Linked DNA regions of Catalinimonas alkaloidigena. The protein of the gene in region 1 interacts with the protein of each later gene in a pairwise test. Links are inferred from orthologs where the notes say so. Each region holds a gene or a part of one and is shown on either strand. Other genes may lie near its edges. The genes, in order: lpdA and odhB.

The links.
Region 2: the proteins of lpdA (region 1) and odhB interact in binary tests that used the Escherichia coli proteins (3 or more experiments, as listed by UniProt). The link is inferred for Catalinimonas alkaloidigena from one-to-one orthologs.

What each region holds. Positions count from the first base shown.
Region 1 is NZ_JAQFIL010000001.1:3,197,485-3,205,490, forward strand. What follows is about bases 2,055-5,053. They hold lpdA (dihydrolipoyl dehydrogenase), read left to right. Parts: upstream 2,055-2,847; coding sequence 2,848-4,260; downstream 4,261-5,053. Other genes in these bases: OKW21_RS13080 (2-oxo acid dehydrogenase subunit E2), read left to right, coding at 2,055-2,848; OKW21_RS13090 (ABC-F family ATP-binding cassette domain-containing protein), read right to left, coding at 4,348-5,053. Also shown: aceE (pyruvate dehydrogenase (acetyl-transferring), homodimeric type), read left to right, coding at 1-1,376; more of OKW21_RS13080, read left to right, coding at 1,454-2,054; more of OKW21_RS13090, read right to left, coding at 5,054-5,982; OKW21_RS13095 (serine hydrolase domain-containing protein), read left to right, coding at 6,248-7,843; OKW21_RS13100 (phosphotriesterase family protein), read left to right, coding at 7,875-8,006. UniProt on the Escherichia coli protein: Lipoamide dehydrogenase is a component of the glycine cleavage system as well as of the alpha-ketoacid dehydrogenase complexes.
Region 2 is NZ_JAQFIL010000001.1:7,010,689-7,018,641, forward strand. What follows is about bases 3,266-6,211. They hold odhB (2-oxoglutarate dehydrogenase complex dihydrolipoyllysine-residue succinyltransferase), read right to left. Parts: upstream 5,576-6,211; coding sequence 3,956-5,575; downstream 3,266-3,955. Other genes in these bases: lpdA (dihydrolipoyl dehydrogenase), read right to left, coding at 3,266-3,275; OKW21_RS28485 (hypothetical protein), read right to left, coding at 3,448-3,861; OKW21_RS28495 (2-oxoglutarate dehydrogenase E1 component), read right to left, coding at 5,620-6,211. Outside these bases: OKW21_RS28470 (C40 family peptidase), read right to left, coding at 1-509; OKW21_RS28475 (serine hydrolase), read right to left, coding at 487-1,785; more of lpdA, read right to left, coding at 1,872-3,265; more of OKW21_RS28495, read right to left, coding at 6,212-7,953. UniProt on the Escherichia coli protein: E2 component of the 2-oxoglutarate dehydrogenase (OGDH) complex which catalyzes the second step in the conversion of 2-oxoglutarate to succinyl-CoA and CO(2).

The DNA.
Region 1 (8,006 bases):
CCGATAAAGAAATTGCTGATGCCCCATTTTACCGTCCCAAAAAAGATAGCAAAGAAATTAAGTATTTGCTGGAAAGACGTAAAAAATTAGGCGGTTTAATTCCGCACAGAAATCCCAAAACAGTAGGTATCAAAGCTCCCGATGACAAAGCCTTTAAAGAATATCGTGAAGGCGCCGGAGATCGGCAGGTAGCCACGACTATGGTGATGGTACAGATGATGTCAAAGTTGATGAAGGACAAAAATATTGGTAAGCTTATCGTGCCGGTGGTACCCGATGAATCTCGGACATTCGGTATGGATGCCCTTTTCCGTCAGTTTGGAATTTATTCTCACCTCGGGCAACAATATGAACCGGTTGACAAAGACAGCCTGATGTATTACAAAGAATCCAAAACCGGAGCTATTCTGGAGGAAGGTATCACCGAAGCGGGCTCTATTTCAACCTTCATTGCGGCCGGAACGGCATACTCCAATCACCAGATCAACACCATTCCTTTTTACTTCTTCTATTCGATGTTCGGCTTTCAACGGACAGGAGATTTTATATGGGCAGCCGCCGATGCCCGAGCGCGCGGTTTCCTTATTGGCGGCACATCAGGAAGAACAACACTGCCTGGTGAAGGACTACAGCATCAGGATGGGCAAAGTCATTTATTGGCCTACCCTTATCCTAACCTGAAAGCTTATGATCCTACTTTCGCTTATGAGTTGGCAGTGATCGTGAAAGAAGGTATCAGACGTATGTACCAGGAGCAGGAAGATATTTTCTACTACATTACCATTATGAATGACAATTATCAGATGCCCTCCATGCCCCAAGGTGTAGAAGAAGGCATATTAAAAGGCATGTATCGTTATCGTACTTCTACTAAGAAAAGTAAGAAAAAAGTGCATTTGCTGGGCAGCGGTGCTATTCTTCAGGAGTCTATCAAAGCTGCTGATCTATTAGAAAAAGATTATGGAGTATCTGCCGATGTATGGAGTGTGACAAGTTATAAAGAGCTATACCACAATGCATTGGATATAGAAAGACATAACCGCCTTCATCCGGATGATGAGTTAGTCAATTATATTCAGGAATTGACCAGTGATGAAGATGGAGTATATGTTGCTGCCTCAGATTACATGAAAGCACTGCCGGCATCTGTAGCTGGCTGGTTTCCGGAACCATTTATCTCCTTAGGAACGGATGGTTTTGGTCGGAGTGATAATCGTCCTGAACTACGTGACTTTTTTGAGGTTGACCACCGACATATCACGCTTGCAGCACTGTATGGATTGCTTCAGGATGGTAAAATTAAAAAGAACACTTATCAAAAGGCGATGAAAACCCTCAAGATAGAAGCTGATAAAATTAAGCCTGACTCTTATTAATCATTTTATTGTAATCGTTAGCAAGCACAGTTTACCCTTGCATAAATCATTAAACCTAACTTTTTAATCTATAACTCATGGCGAAAGAAATAAAAATGCCCCAAATCTCTGAGGACGCCGAATCAGGCACCATCGTAGAGGTTATGGTGAGCGAAGGTGATACGATTGAAGAAGAACAGTCCATTATCGCTGTTGAAAGTGATAAAGCCTCAGTGGAAGTACCCGCGGAAGCCGGAGGAAAAGTGAAAGAAATCAAAGTCTCCGAAGGAGATGAAATCAATGTTGGAGATGTCATTCTGATTCTAGAAGCCGGAGAGAATGGGGAGGATGACCAAGCCGAAGATGAGGAGCAGGAAGAAAAAGAGGATGAACAACCTGAAGGCAAAAAGAAAGAAAAAGCTGAGGAAGAGGAAGAAGATGATGGAGATACTGAGGCCAAGGAGAAAGATCCAAAAGAAGAAGTGGATAAGGATGAGGTAGAAGATGAAGAAAATGAGGACGCAGACCGAAAGGAAAAGGACAAAGAAGCTGAAGGAAAAAATAAAAAAGAGGCAAATAAAAAAGGGGAAGTTCCTGCTGCGCCTTCGGTGCGACGAATGGCCAGGGAGATGAATGTAGATATTTATGCCGTCAAAGGGACAGGGCCAGGTGAGCGCATCACCGCCGATGACGTCAAAGCTGCTGCTGACGGAAAATCCGGAGATCAGAAAAAGTCAGCTTCCGAACAATCTCAGGAATCTTCTCTTCCTGACTTCTCGCAATGGGGTGAAATTGAAAGGAAGAAAATGAGTGGCATTCGCAAAGCTACCGCTAAGAGTATGGGGAACGCCTGGAGAACTGTACCTCACGTCACGCAGTTTGACAAAGCGAATATTTCCACGCTACAGGACTTTATGGAGCAGTACGAAGCTAAGGCGGCCAAAGCGGGAGCTAAACTCACGGTTACTGCTGTGTTGGTTAAACTTTCAGCTTCAGCCTTACGGGCATTTCCTAAATTTAATGCCAGTGTGGATATAGAAAATCAGGAGATTATCTACAAGAAATACATCAATATAGGAGTAGCGGTAGATACAGAAAATGGCTTACTCGTACCTGTCATCCGGGATGCTGATCGCAAATCGGTAACCAGTATTGCTCTGGAACTGGGTGAAATAGCTGAAAAAGCGCGGGAAGGAAAGCTTTCTATGGATGAAATGAAAGGCGGTAATTTTACTGTTTCTAACCTTGGTGGTATTGGGGGCACCAACTTCACGCCTATCGTATATCATCCCCAGGTTGCAATCCTCGGAGTCTCCCGGAACCAGATTGAGCCGGTTTATGAAGATGGTGAGTTTAAACCTAAGACAATGCTTCCTCTTTCGCTTTCATACGATCACCGTGCTATTGATGGCGCCGAAGCAGCACGTTTCCTTCGCTGGATGTGTCAGGTGATGGAAGATCCTTTTGTCATGTTAATGGAGGGGGGGATATAATGGCAGAGCAAAAATATGATGTAATCGTGATTGGAGGTGGTCCGGGAGGATATGCCGCAGCATTTATGGCCGCTGACCTGGGTATGCAAGCCGCATTGGTTGATCCGGAAGAGAACCCCGGAGGAGTCTGCCTGTACAGAGGTTGTATTCCTTCCAAAGCCCTGCTGCACGTAGTCAAACTAAAGCAGGAGGCATTGGAGGCTTCAGAATTCGGATTGAGTTTTGATGAGCCTGACATCAACGTGAAAAAAGTCAGAGAATGGAAAAATAGTGTAGTGCAAAAACTGGTAGGAGGCTTAGGTCAGCTCAGTAAGAAACGGAAAGTGGAACATATCCGAGGTGTCGCAAAATTTACAGACGCTAATACACTTGAAGTAGAACACGATGGCAAAAGTCAGGAAGTAAGCTTTGAGCATGCCATTATTGCTACCGGCTCAGAACCTGCTTCAATTCCCGGACTTGAATTCTCCAAAAATATCATGAGTTCAGCCAGCGCGCTTGATTTACCTGACGTACCCGATTCGCTATTGGTGGTTGGTGCAGGTTACATAGGTTTAGAAATTGGTTCTGTATACGCGGGTATGGGGAGCAAAGTATCTGTAGTAGAGATGACTGATATGCTGATGCCGGGCGCAGATCGTGATCTGGTAGATGTATTTGCCAAGCGTAATAAAGAGCTCTTTGAAGAAATTATGCTGGAAACCAAGGTTGCGGAAATTTCCGGCAAGCGAAAACTTAAGGTAAAACTGGAAGGTAAACACGAAGGCGAATATAAATTTGACAAAGTTTTGATCGCCATTGGTCGTAAGCCAAGAACCAAAAACTTAGGTTTAGAAAACACACAAGTGGAAACTGACGACAAAGGTTTCATCAAAGTGAACGAGCAAAGACAAACCGCTGAGTCTAATATATACGCCATCGGTGATGTAAGCGGCGAACCTATGCTGGCGCACAAAGCAAGTCATGAAGGCAAAATAGCTGCTGAAGCTATTGCGGGAGGAAAGGTAGCATACGAACCCAAAGCTATTCCTGCGGTTGTGTACACTGACCCGGAAATAGCCTGGTGTGGAATTACTGAAAATGAAGCTAAAGCACAGGATATTCCCATCAAAGTGGTGAAATTTCCCTGGGCAGCCTCAGGAAGAGCTGCAACTTTGGGAAGAAGTGATGGATTGACCAAGCTTATCTTTGACCCTGATACTGAACGCATACTGGGGGTAGGGATTGCCGGAAAAAATGCTGGGGATCTGATTCCGGAAGCGGTATTGGCGGTGGAAATGGCAGCGGTCGCCAAAGACTTTTCGCTAAGCATTCACCCCCATCCTACCCTTTCTGAAACCATTATGGAAGCTGCAGATGTGCTCTATGGCCAGGCTACGCATATTTACCGTCCGAAAAGGAAAAAGAAGTAGTTTTAATAGCAAAGGCTGACACTTACTGTCAGCCTTTGCTAAAACCGTTTATCAGGAAAATCTTATTAAAATAGCAATACCTATCTTTTATGCCTTTACCAGTTTTCCACTGTACAGTTGATCCCTCTGAGAAGCAATGTATTCGTCTTCCATGTACTCATCAAAAGTCATGAGCTTATCCAGTATTCCATTCGGCGTAATCTCTATGATACGATTAGCGATGGTCTGAGTAAATTCGTGGTCATGAGAAGTAAAAAGAACAGTGCCCGGAAAATCTTTTAAAGCATTGTTGAAAGCAGTAATTGATTCAAGATCCAGGTGGTTGGTAGGCTCATCCAGCATCAGCACATTTCCTCCTGTCAGCATCATGCGTGAGATCATGCAGCGTACTTTCTCACCCCCTGATAGTACATTGGCTTTTTTCAGGGTCTCTTCACCCGTAAAGAGCATTTTACCCAGAAAGCTACGGATATAAACTTCATCTTTCTCCTCTTCCGAATACTGTCTTAGCCAGTCGATCAGGTTTAGATCAGTGTCAAAAAACTCAGCGTTCTCATTGGGCAAGTAAGCCGGGGTAATGGTCTGCCCAAACTTAAACTCCCCTCCATCAGCCTTTTCATTACCCGCCAGAATCTCAAAGAAGGCAGTAATTGCCAGGCTTTCTCTGCTTAAGATCGCTATTTTGTCCCCCTTATTTACCCGTATGTTTACATCGCCGAAGAGTGTTTTGCCATCCAGCTTTTTACCGAGATTTTCAATCAATAGGATCTGATCGCCGGCTTCACGGTTCTGATTAAAGATTATCGCCGGATACTTACGGGAGGAAGGCTTTATCTCTTCCACATTTATCTTGTCTAACAACTTCCGGCGGCTGGTTGCCTGCTTGGATTTGGAGGCATTGGCACTAAAGCGCGCGATAAACTCCTGCAACTCTTTCTTCTTCTCTTCTGCTTTCTTGTTTGCGGAACTACGCTGGCTCAAAGCCAACTGACTGGATTGGTACCAGAACGAATAGTTTCCGGTATACAATTGTATCTGACTGAAGTCAATATCTGCAATGTGTGTACAAACAGTATCGAGAAAGTGACGGTCGTGAGAGACTACAATGACGGTATTTTTAAAGTCCAACAGAAAGTCCTCCAGCCAGGAAACGGTTTGAATATCCAGGTCGTTAGTAGGCTCATCCAGGATCAGAATATCTGGATTACCAAAAAGGGCCTGGGCAAGCAGTACACGCACCTTATGTGTACCGTTCAGCTCTTTCATCAGTTTATAATGATTTGCTTCGGTAATTCCTAAGCCAGATAACAAAGCAGCCGCATCAGATTCCGCGTTCCAGCCATCCATTTCAGCAAACTTTTCTTCCAGTTCTCCGGCACGTATGCCATCTGCATCCGAGAAATCAGGCTTGGCATACAACTCATTTTTTTCCTTCATGATGTTCCACAGCACACTGTGTCCCATCATTACTGTATTCAATACCTGCTCCTCATCAAATTCGTAGTGGTTCTGTTTGAGCACAGCCATGCGTTTGCCGGTATCTATGCTCACACTTCCACGGGTAGGCGTAACTTCTCCGGAAAGGATTTTCAGGAAGGTTGACTTACCAGCACCATTAGCGCCTATGATTCCATAGCAATTGCCCTGGGTAAACTTGATATTAACTTCGTCAAACAATACTCTTTTCCCGTATTGTAGGGATATATTATTGGCTGTGATCATTGATTTTTATTTTGAAATGCGAAGGTACAACAATGAATCAGGAAGAAACAATTCCCTGTCTAGATATTTAAGTTTCTTTCTTTTTTTCTATATCCCTTTCAAACGCAATTTTTATACTTATTCAGTAGCACTTTAATTTTTCAATTATACACCTGCACCTGTGAAGAAGTATAACTATCACTTTTTTTTCACTAAACTTTTCAGTCTTCCATTTGAAACATATTACTCCTTTAACCTTTAGCTGCATTGCCCTATATTTATAGGTATGAATAAACTATCCAAGCTCAGCCCCCTCCCTTACTTATCTTTTCTTTTACTTGCATGTAGTCAGGAGGCAAAAAATATCTCTGATCAGCTGCAAATTTCAGCTGCTCCTATTCAGCTCAAGTACTCTGATACTTATCAGCCCCCACAGTTTGAGTCAGATAAACGCATAGAAAATATTCATAAGTTAGCACCAGAAATCACCAGTATCTTCAACACGCATGCTGAGGAACAGCATTTTCCCGGCTATGTATATGGAATCGTGGTAGATGATTCACTTGTCCTTTCAGGAAGTTATGGTGTAATTAATCTGGATAATCAGGTAAAGGTCAATGAGCAGTCGTACTTCAAGATTGCATCCATGACCAAAAGCTTTACTGCTATGGGCATTATGAAGCTGAAGGAAGAAGGTAAACTTGATCTGAATGCCCCTGCACAGCAGTATTTACCTGAACTTTCCACTATTGAATATCCCACCCGGGATGCTGCTCCTATTACGATATTCAATCTGCTGACTATGACCTCCGGCTTTCCTGAAGACAATCCTTGGGGGGATCGGCAATTAGAAGATACCAATGAGGAGTTTCTGAGCTTTCTAAGCAATGGCATCAGCATGTCTAACGTACCCAACGAAGCTTTTGAATACAGCAATCTGGGCTACGCCATGCTGGGCAACATCATCAGCAGGGTATCAGGGAAGCCTTATCAGGAATATATCCGGGAAAATATTTTTCTACCCCTAGGCATGGAAGATACCTACTGGGAATATGAGGGGCTACCTGATGATCAGCTAGCGATAGGCTATCGCTGGGAAGATGAGCAGTGGAAGCCTGAACCCATGCTTCATGATGGTGCTTTTGGCGCAATGGGTGGTTTGATTACTTCACTGAGTGATTTTTCTAAATACGTCTCTTTCCATCTCTCTGCCTGGCCACCCTCCAATCCGCTGGATAATGGTCCGGTGAAAAGAAGTTCTCTCCGGCAAATGCAGCAAATGTACCACCCTCACCTCTTTACCGATGCCCGGGACGGGCAGGGCAATGACTGTCCCGTAATGATAGGCTATGGGTTTGGGCTAGGCATCCGCAAAGATTGTCATGGAGATATCCGAGTAAGTCATAGCGGAGGACTGCCAGGTTACGGTAGTGAATACCGCTTTTATCCTGAATATGGGGTGGGCATCATCTCATTTGCCAATCGTACTTATTCACCTGCGGGTAGTGCCAATGCCCGGGTAATGAATTTGCTGATTCAAAAAGCAGAACTTCCCCACCTGCTTTTACCCGCTTCTGAGATATTGAGTACCCGCAAAGATCAGGTAGCTGAACTAATCCAAAGCTGGGATGAAGGACTGGGTGAACAAATACTGGCCGAAAACTTTTATTTAGATCAGTCCAGGAGCCACCGTATGGCTGCTGCAGAGGAGAATTTTCAGCAGATAGGAAATGTTCAAAACATAGGTGAGCTCAAAGCTATCAATCAGCTTAGAGGAACGTTTGTACTAGAAGGAGATAAAGGAAATGCCGAAGTTTTCTTTAGTCTATCGCCTGAGAAAAACCCTAAAGTACAGGCTATCAACATTCGACTTTTAGACTAATTGATTCGGTTAATAACTAAATCGTTACGCAATGCTCATGAAATTATCCCGAAGAAACTTCCTCCAGCGCAGTGTGTATTTGTCCGCCGCTACCGCTTTGCCTCTGCCAACACTATCTTACGTGCTTAAGGCCTCAAAGGTCATGACGGTGGGTGGCTCCATC
Region 2 (7,953 bases), 3.8 Mb from region 1 along the record:
TCGGTCTGGTTCATAGGCACAAAGCTTCCCTGCACCCAACTGATATATTTATCAGGCGTTTGTACCAGATGCCATTCTCCTTCTTTCTTCAGGATTTTTAAAGGCATGCCCATAGTGGCTTGTGTGGCTAACTCACCGGAGTGGCGTGGCTGAGAACGAATGTTGGCCACAGAAACATACACTACCCCCAGGGTATCCTCACCCAATGAGGCCTCCGGCAAAGTATTGATGCTATCAATTAAATGTATATCCTGCTCTGCTAGCTGGCTAAGAAGGGCTTGTTTGGCAGCAGGCTGGTCAGTTTCTCCTTTTAAGGTAAGAGTGTCACCATTTAGCTTAGCCTGAATATCAAACAATGCCACTCTTTTATCAGGAGCGTAGTTTGATTTTATATCTTCTATGGTAGCGTTTAGCGCAGCAAGCTGTTGGTCCCTTTGTTCCTCTTGGGGCGCGCAGGCATTAAGTAAGGCTAATGCGTACAGAGCACTAGCTATTATCTTCTTTATCATAAGTTATTTTAAATTTACTCAGGTTAGGTTGATGTTCTTTTTCTCGGACAAGCTCATATTCAAAAATAGCTTTACCTAGTTGGGACAAAAAGGGTAGTCCGACTTCATCATACTCATAAACGTTGTCATTGAATATCTGGTTCTCATTGACATAAATAACAGCCGTCAGCATGAACTCAATGTTACGCTCAAAATCAACGATGTAAGCATTGTCTGTTAGGAAACCATAAGCCATCCCAATCTTATTAAAGATCCGGATATTAGAAGGAATGGTCTCTTGCGTATCTCCAAATATAAAAAACTTAGAGTAGCTGTCGTAGTAGTTCTCAGTAGTATCTGCTATATAATCCGGGTAGGTAGTTTCCCGCGGGAGCTGCGACATATACTGGTACAAAAACTGATAATCTTCTTCAGTCAGGTCAAAGCGCTCTTCTTCCGGTACTGCATCTGGGAAGATAACTGTCTTTAACACGTCTTGGAGATTGGCTACGGAAATGTAATTGTTTTGTCCAAAGTCCTTAGAACGCTTGATCAGCGAATCATTTTCCATATAACCTTCTCCCAAAGGTATAGGCTCATCTCCTACCCAGCTTTTACGGCTACTGACCATATCCTGCTGATAGAGGATTTTGGCGTTATCATAAAAGGTAAGGGGGTTGGTGGTCCTGTTCTCGTCAGCAGTATTGAAAACTGAAAGCCGGTGAACAATGCGCAAATCTTCCAGTCCTTTTTCATGAAGCTCATTATTGATATAATCCTGGCCCAGGAATTCATACAGGCGATTGTAGGCGTCATTATCACTGACTACAAATATTTTTTTGATATAGTGGGCTATAGAAGGCATGCCACTTTCTGAGGTAGAGTCATAACGTACGGCTGTCTGTCCTTCTGAAGCACTGTCGGTTAGCATAGTGCTGTACTTATCTAGACCTTCAACTCCCAGTTCATTAAGTTTTTGTAAGGCCAATACAGCAATGGGGAATTTTACGGCACTAGCAGGATAGAAGTAAGTATTTGGGTTGACACCATAAGCATATTCGGTAAAAGTGGGATTGTTATTCTCATCACGATCAATCTGTGTATAAAGAATTTGTAATTGGTAGTGTTCGTAATTACTGAGTACGCTATCCAAGATGGCTGACTCTCTACTTCTAAGTATATCTTCTATCAGATTTTTTTCACTCTCTTCATCAGCTTGTTCACCCGTTTGATTACATGCACTCGATATTAAAGTGATCAGAAAAAAGAATATTGCAGGTGGTAGCAAAGGTTTCATAGCTTAAAAAAATTGGTTCTTGAAAAAAAGAAACGCTCTTTTATTTAAAGAGCGTTTGGAGAGATATGTTATTAGAAATATGAATTTTACATATGTAAGGCTCGATTTTCGGTAGCTGCCAGACATGCTTCCTTCACCGCTTCTGTAAAGGTAGGGTGAGCATGTGACATACGGGCAATATCTTCAGCAGAAGCACGGTACTCCATAGCCACTACTGCTTCGGCTATCATATCGGCTGCTCTTGGGCCAATGATATGCACTCCTAAAACTTCGTCAGTAGCTTCATCAGCTAACACTTTCACAGTACCCTCTATGTCCATGCTCGCGCGGGCACGGCCGAGCGCTTTAAAAGGGAAGCTGCCTGACTTATACTTTTTGCCATCAGCTTTGAGTTCTTCTTCAGTATAGCCTACGCTGGCAACTTCTGGCCAGGTGTAAATTACACTGGGAATCAGTTTGTAATTAATATGAGGCTTCTGGCCCGCCAAAGATTCTGCTACGTATACGCCTTCTTCCTCTGCCTTGTGAGCCAGCATAGGCCCTTTATCAATGACATCACCAATGGCGTAGATATTATCTGCTTTAGTTTTAAGGTTATCATCTACCGCTATCTTACCCTGCTTATTGACCTCTAGGCCTACATTTTCTAGTCCCAGACCCTCAGTGTAAGGACGACGACCTACACATACAAGGCAGATATCACCTTTTACCTCTACCTCTTCACCCTTACTGTCTTCCGCTTTTACAATTACCTCTTTACCCTTACTTTCTACGGAAGTAACTTTGTGACTTAGCTTAAAATCAAAGTCCAATTTTTTGAGGCTTTTCATTAACTCCTTGGACATGGTAATATCAATTAAAGGAGCAATGCGTTTTTCGTATTCTACTACTGTTACCTTGGCACCAATACGCGCATACACAGAGCCTAGCTCAAGACCTATGTAGCCTCCTCCTATGATGATCATGTGCTTGGGCACCTGCTTTAACTCTAAAGCTTCGGTACTGGTGATAACTTTTTTCTTATCAATTTTGATGAAAGGTAAAGTTGAGGGCTTGGAGCCGGTAGCGATGATCACATTTTTGGTCGTAAACTCAGTTTCCTTTTTGTCTTTCCCTTTTACTACAATAGTATTTTTATCTTTGAAAGAACCGACACCGGTATGGACTGTAATTTTGTTCTTTTTCATCAGAAAAGATACGCCACCTACAGTCTGCTCCACAACACTACTTTTACGCTTGATCATCTGAGGCAGGTCTACCTTAAGGTTAGTCAGCTTAATGCCATGTTCCTTGAAGTTAGACTGAGCGTTGTGAAAGTGCTCTGACGAATCTAAGAGTGCTTTTGAGGGAATACAACCTACATTGAGGCAAGTGCCTCCTAATGCGTCATATTTTTCAACAATGGCTGTTTTCATTCCTAACTGGGCACAGCGGATCGCTGCCACATATCCTCCAGGGCCTGAGCCAATGACGGTTACATCAAAATCCATAAGTGAATATTGGTTATAAAAATGATTGGTTTAGATGATTCAGTTAAACTGCGTAAAGTTACAGTGATTACAAAGATTTACAAGGTAGAGATGGGGAAATTAGGGTATTGAGCTAAAAGCACAATAGTTTTCTCAAAACAAGCCCCTTCTTACCAAAAAATATTTAAGCTATTTACGCAAAATGTTTATCTGACTTCTTGGGCTTCACCAAAAATCGCATAACCGGATAGCTAGTTAGTACGAATAGGGCAAATACCATTTCAAAGTAGTAGAACCAATTAGCATAATGGCCTTCCAACATGATATAGCGGATGAGCGCGTCAAAAATAAAGGTAAGCATCATCACGCCCAGTGAAAAAGTCAAGCCTATAGCAGGACGGACATAAAGTAAGATCACTGCTAAAGGGACTATAAAAAAACCTAAGGCATCATACCATATGTTAATTGTAGAAGGAATTTCTCGTGAAGAAAAACCTAATTGTAAAACCTCGTCAATATGATAAAACATCATCACCAGATACCCGGCGGTATAGATAAAGATGATACTTTTGGCATATAAAGGATAGTTGCTAAATTTCTTTACCATAACTTCTGATTATTGATTCTCAATTGGCTAACAAATAAAAAAGCCAGTGGTTTTCACCACCGGCTCAAAGATGTATTTGTACTACTTTAGTTCCTTATATGCCTAATAGCAGACGAGAAGGGTCTTCTATCAACTCTTTGATTCTGTACAAGAAGCTTACAGACTCCCGACCGTCGATCACTCTATGGTCATAAGATAAGGCCACATACATAATCGGGCGGATTTCCACTTGCCCATTGATAGCTACCGGGCGCTCTACGATATTGTGCATCCCTAATATAGCTGACTGAGGCTGATTGATAATAGGGGTAGAAAGCATAGAACCGAAGATACCACCATTGGTAACTGTAAATGTCCCTCCCGTCATTTCGTCAATACTCAGTTTTCCGTCACGCGCCTTTTTTGCCAGTCTCACTACCTCTTTCTCTATCTGGTCAAAGCTCATTGCTTCCGCATTACGAATTACCGGAACTACCAGTCCTTTGGGGCTTGATACCGCAATAGAAACATCACAGTAGTCATTATACACAAGCTCTTCTCCATCAATGAAAGCATTGACTGCTGGCCACTCTTTCAAAGCCAGGCAGGCAGCTTTGGTAAAGAATGACATAAAGCCAAGATTGACTTCATACTTCTCTTTAAAAGCTTCTTTGTACTTCTTACGCAGGTCCATCACCGGCTTCATATCTACCTCATTAAAGGTAGTAAGCATTGCGGTTTCGTTCTTGGCGGCTACCAGACGACGGCTGATCGTTTTGCGAAGACTGCTCATCTTCTCACGGCGCTGTTGACGACCTTCATCCTCACCGGTGGTTTTGGGAGCTTCCGTTTCTTTTTTGCCAGCTTTTTCGGAAGGTTGAGTTGGCTTACTTTGAGCCGGAGAAGTCTTTTCTGCTTTTTCAGCATCCTCCTTGGTAATACGACCATCTACACCACTTCCCTTCACTTGCTTAGGATCAATTCCTTTTTCAGCCAGTATTTTGGAAGCCGCAGGAGAAGCATGTCCGGTAGCATAGGTTTCACGGCCATTATCTTTTCCCTCAGCACCAGATGAAGTAGTAGAAGCCTTTTCTTTGTCAGCAGTATCAGAACTTTGAGAAGGCGCAGATGAGCCTTGTCCATTGGTTTCAATGACACAGGCAAGGGCTCCAATCTCCAAAGTCTCACCAGCCTGTGCTTTGATCCTTAGTGTACCAGCTGCTTCGGCAGTAAGTTCAAAAGTAGCCTTGTCAGATTCAATCTCAGCAATGACTTCATCCATCTCTACCTGCTCACCATCCTCTTTGAGCCATTCGGAAATAGTAACTTCGGTAATAGACTCACCGACTGTAGGGATTTTCATCTCCAGGCTCTGGGCTTCCTGCGGACTATCCTCTTTAGTATCAGCGGGCTTTTCAGTTTTTTCTTTTTTGCTGTCAGATGCGGAAGCCTCCTCTTGCTCAGCGGATTTCTTCTCTTCTTTCTCGCCGTTTTCGCTGGCCGATGTATCAATTTCGCAAATAACAGCCCCTATCTCAACGGTTTCTCCTGCTTCAGTTTTGATGTGAAGTACGCCAGCCTGCTCGGCGTTTAGTTCAAAAGTAGCTTTGTCAGACTCAAGTTCAGCAATGACTTCGTCCATCTCAACGTAGTCACCATCCTTTTTTGTCCATTCGGCAATGGTAACCTCAGTAATAGATTCGCCGACGGTGGGAACTTTAATTTCTAAGCTCATATAAAGTTGGTTATGAATTTTATGGTTGGATAACCTTTTTTTCTTTACGCAAACGCTTTGTTTAAGATTTCTTCCTGCTCCTTGGCATGCATCTTACCATAGCCAGTGGCGGGAGAAGCTGCCGGCTTACGTGAGATAATTTCCATATTGACTTGACGGTATGTTCTTAGCATGTATGCCCAGTAACCCATATTTTCCGGCTCTTCCTGTACCCAATAAACCTTAGCAGATTTGTACTTCATAAGCTCTTTAGTTACTTGCTTATCCGGGAAGGGGTGCAGCTGCTCAATTCTGATGATGGCTACATCTTTACGTTTTTCTTTTTCCCTTTTCTCTTCCAGGTCATAATAGATTTTACCAGAACATAGCAGAACCTTCTTCACAGATTTTTGAGGTGAAGCTATCGTATCAGGAATAATTTCTCTGAATCTGCCCTGGGTAAACTCTTCCACGGGAGAGGTTACCTTAGGGTGACGTAGCAAAGACTTTGGAGACATTACCACCAAAGGTTTTCTGAAAGGCCATGCCAGTTGTCTGCGCAGCGCATGGAAAAAGTTAGAAGGTTCAGTAATGTTGGCTACAATAATATTGTAGTCAGCGCTCAATTGCAGAAACCTTTCAGGGCGTGCATTGGAGTGTTCAGGTCCCTGCCCCTCATAACCATGAGGAAGCAACATCACTACCCCACTCATCCTGCGCCATTTGGTTTCTGAAGTAGTGATAAACTGATCAATCATTACCTGTGCGCCGTTGGCAAAATCACCAAACTGTGCTTCCCAGATGACCAATGCGCTGGGGTTGGCCATGGCATAGCCAAACTCAAAGCCAAGTGCACCATATTCAGATAGCAATGAATTGTATATTCTAAACTGCTCCTGATTATCGTCAATATGATTAAGATTGGTATAAGGCTCATTACTTTCTGCATCATGAATTACAGCATGGCGGTGAGAGAAGGTACCTCTTTCAGTATCCTGGCCCGCTATGCGCACGATCTTATTTTCCAGAAGGATAGAGCCATAGGCCATAAGCTCAGCGGCAGCCCAGTTGTATTGTTTTTGTTTAAAAAACATTTCCTTGCGAAGCTTGAACTGCTTTTCAATCTGCTTGATTGGCTTAAATCCCTTAGGCAGCGTAGTAAGCGCATTGGCTATTTTTTTGATTGCCTCTTCTGAGATACCCGTTTCAGGTGATAAATCAAAGTCTTCCGCCTTAGATTTACGCATATCCCTCCACTCCAGTTCAAGTGGTTGGTATTCATAAGGCAGAGGATGTTGTTTTACCATGTTCAGACGATCCTGAAGAAGGCCTCTAAACTCCTTATCCATAGTCTGCGCCAGTTCAGCATCTACATCCCCCCGCTCGATAAGTCTCTTATTATAGACTTCTCTAGGGTTAGGGTGCTTGGAGATGATATTGTATAAAGAAGGCTGAGTAAACTTGGGTTCATCGCTTTCATTATGGCCATGACGACGGTAGCACACCATATCTATAAAAATATCCTTATGGAATTTCTGGCGAAATTCCACAGCAAGCTTAACACAGTAGAGCACAGCCTCAGGGTCATCACCATTTACATGAAGCACAGGTGAGTCAATAACCTTAGCTACGTCAGAAGAATAAATACTAGAACGGGCATCGTCAAAGTCGGTAGTAAAACCTACCTGATTATTAATGATAAAGTGGATGGTTCCTCCAGTATGGTAGCCTTCCAATTGGGACATTTGCGCCACCTCATATACAATGCCCTGACCCGCTAGTGCAGCATCTCCATGAAGCAAAATAGGAAGAACTTTATCATAATCGTCGCCATACTGGTGGTCAGCTTTGGCACGAATAAAACCTTCTACCACTGGGTCTACAGCCTCAAGGTGGGAAGGGTTCGGTGCCAATTTAACGTTTACCTTTTTCCCACTGGCGGTGGTAATCTCACTGGAATAACCAAGATGGTATTTCACGTCACCGTCACCATGTGCCAGCTCAGGTTCGGCGGTACCTTCAAATTCATTAAAGATCTGCTCATAGGTTTTACCCATGATGTTGGCCAGTACATTGAGGCGGCCACGGTGGGCCATACCGATCATAACCTCTTCAGTCCCACTCTCTACAGCATGGTTGATGATACCATCCAGGGCCGGAATCGTAGTTTCCCCGCCTTCCAGCGAAAAACGCTTCTGGCCAAGATATTTTGTATGTAAAAAGTTTTCAAATACAACTGCTTCATTGAGTTTTCTGAGCACCCGTTTTTTTTCATCCTGACTGGGAGAATAAGTAACGAAAGTGTTTTCAGCTTTTTGCTTTATCCACTCCATGATCTCCCTATCGCGAATGTAAGTATATTCAAAACCTACATTAGCCAGATATACACTGCGAAGTGT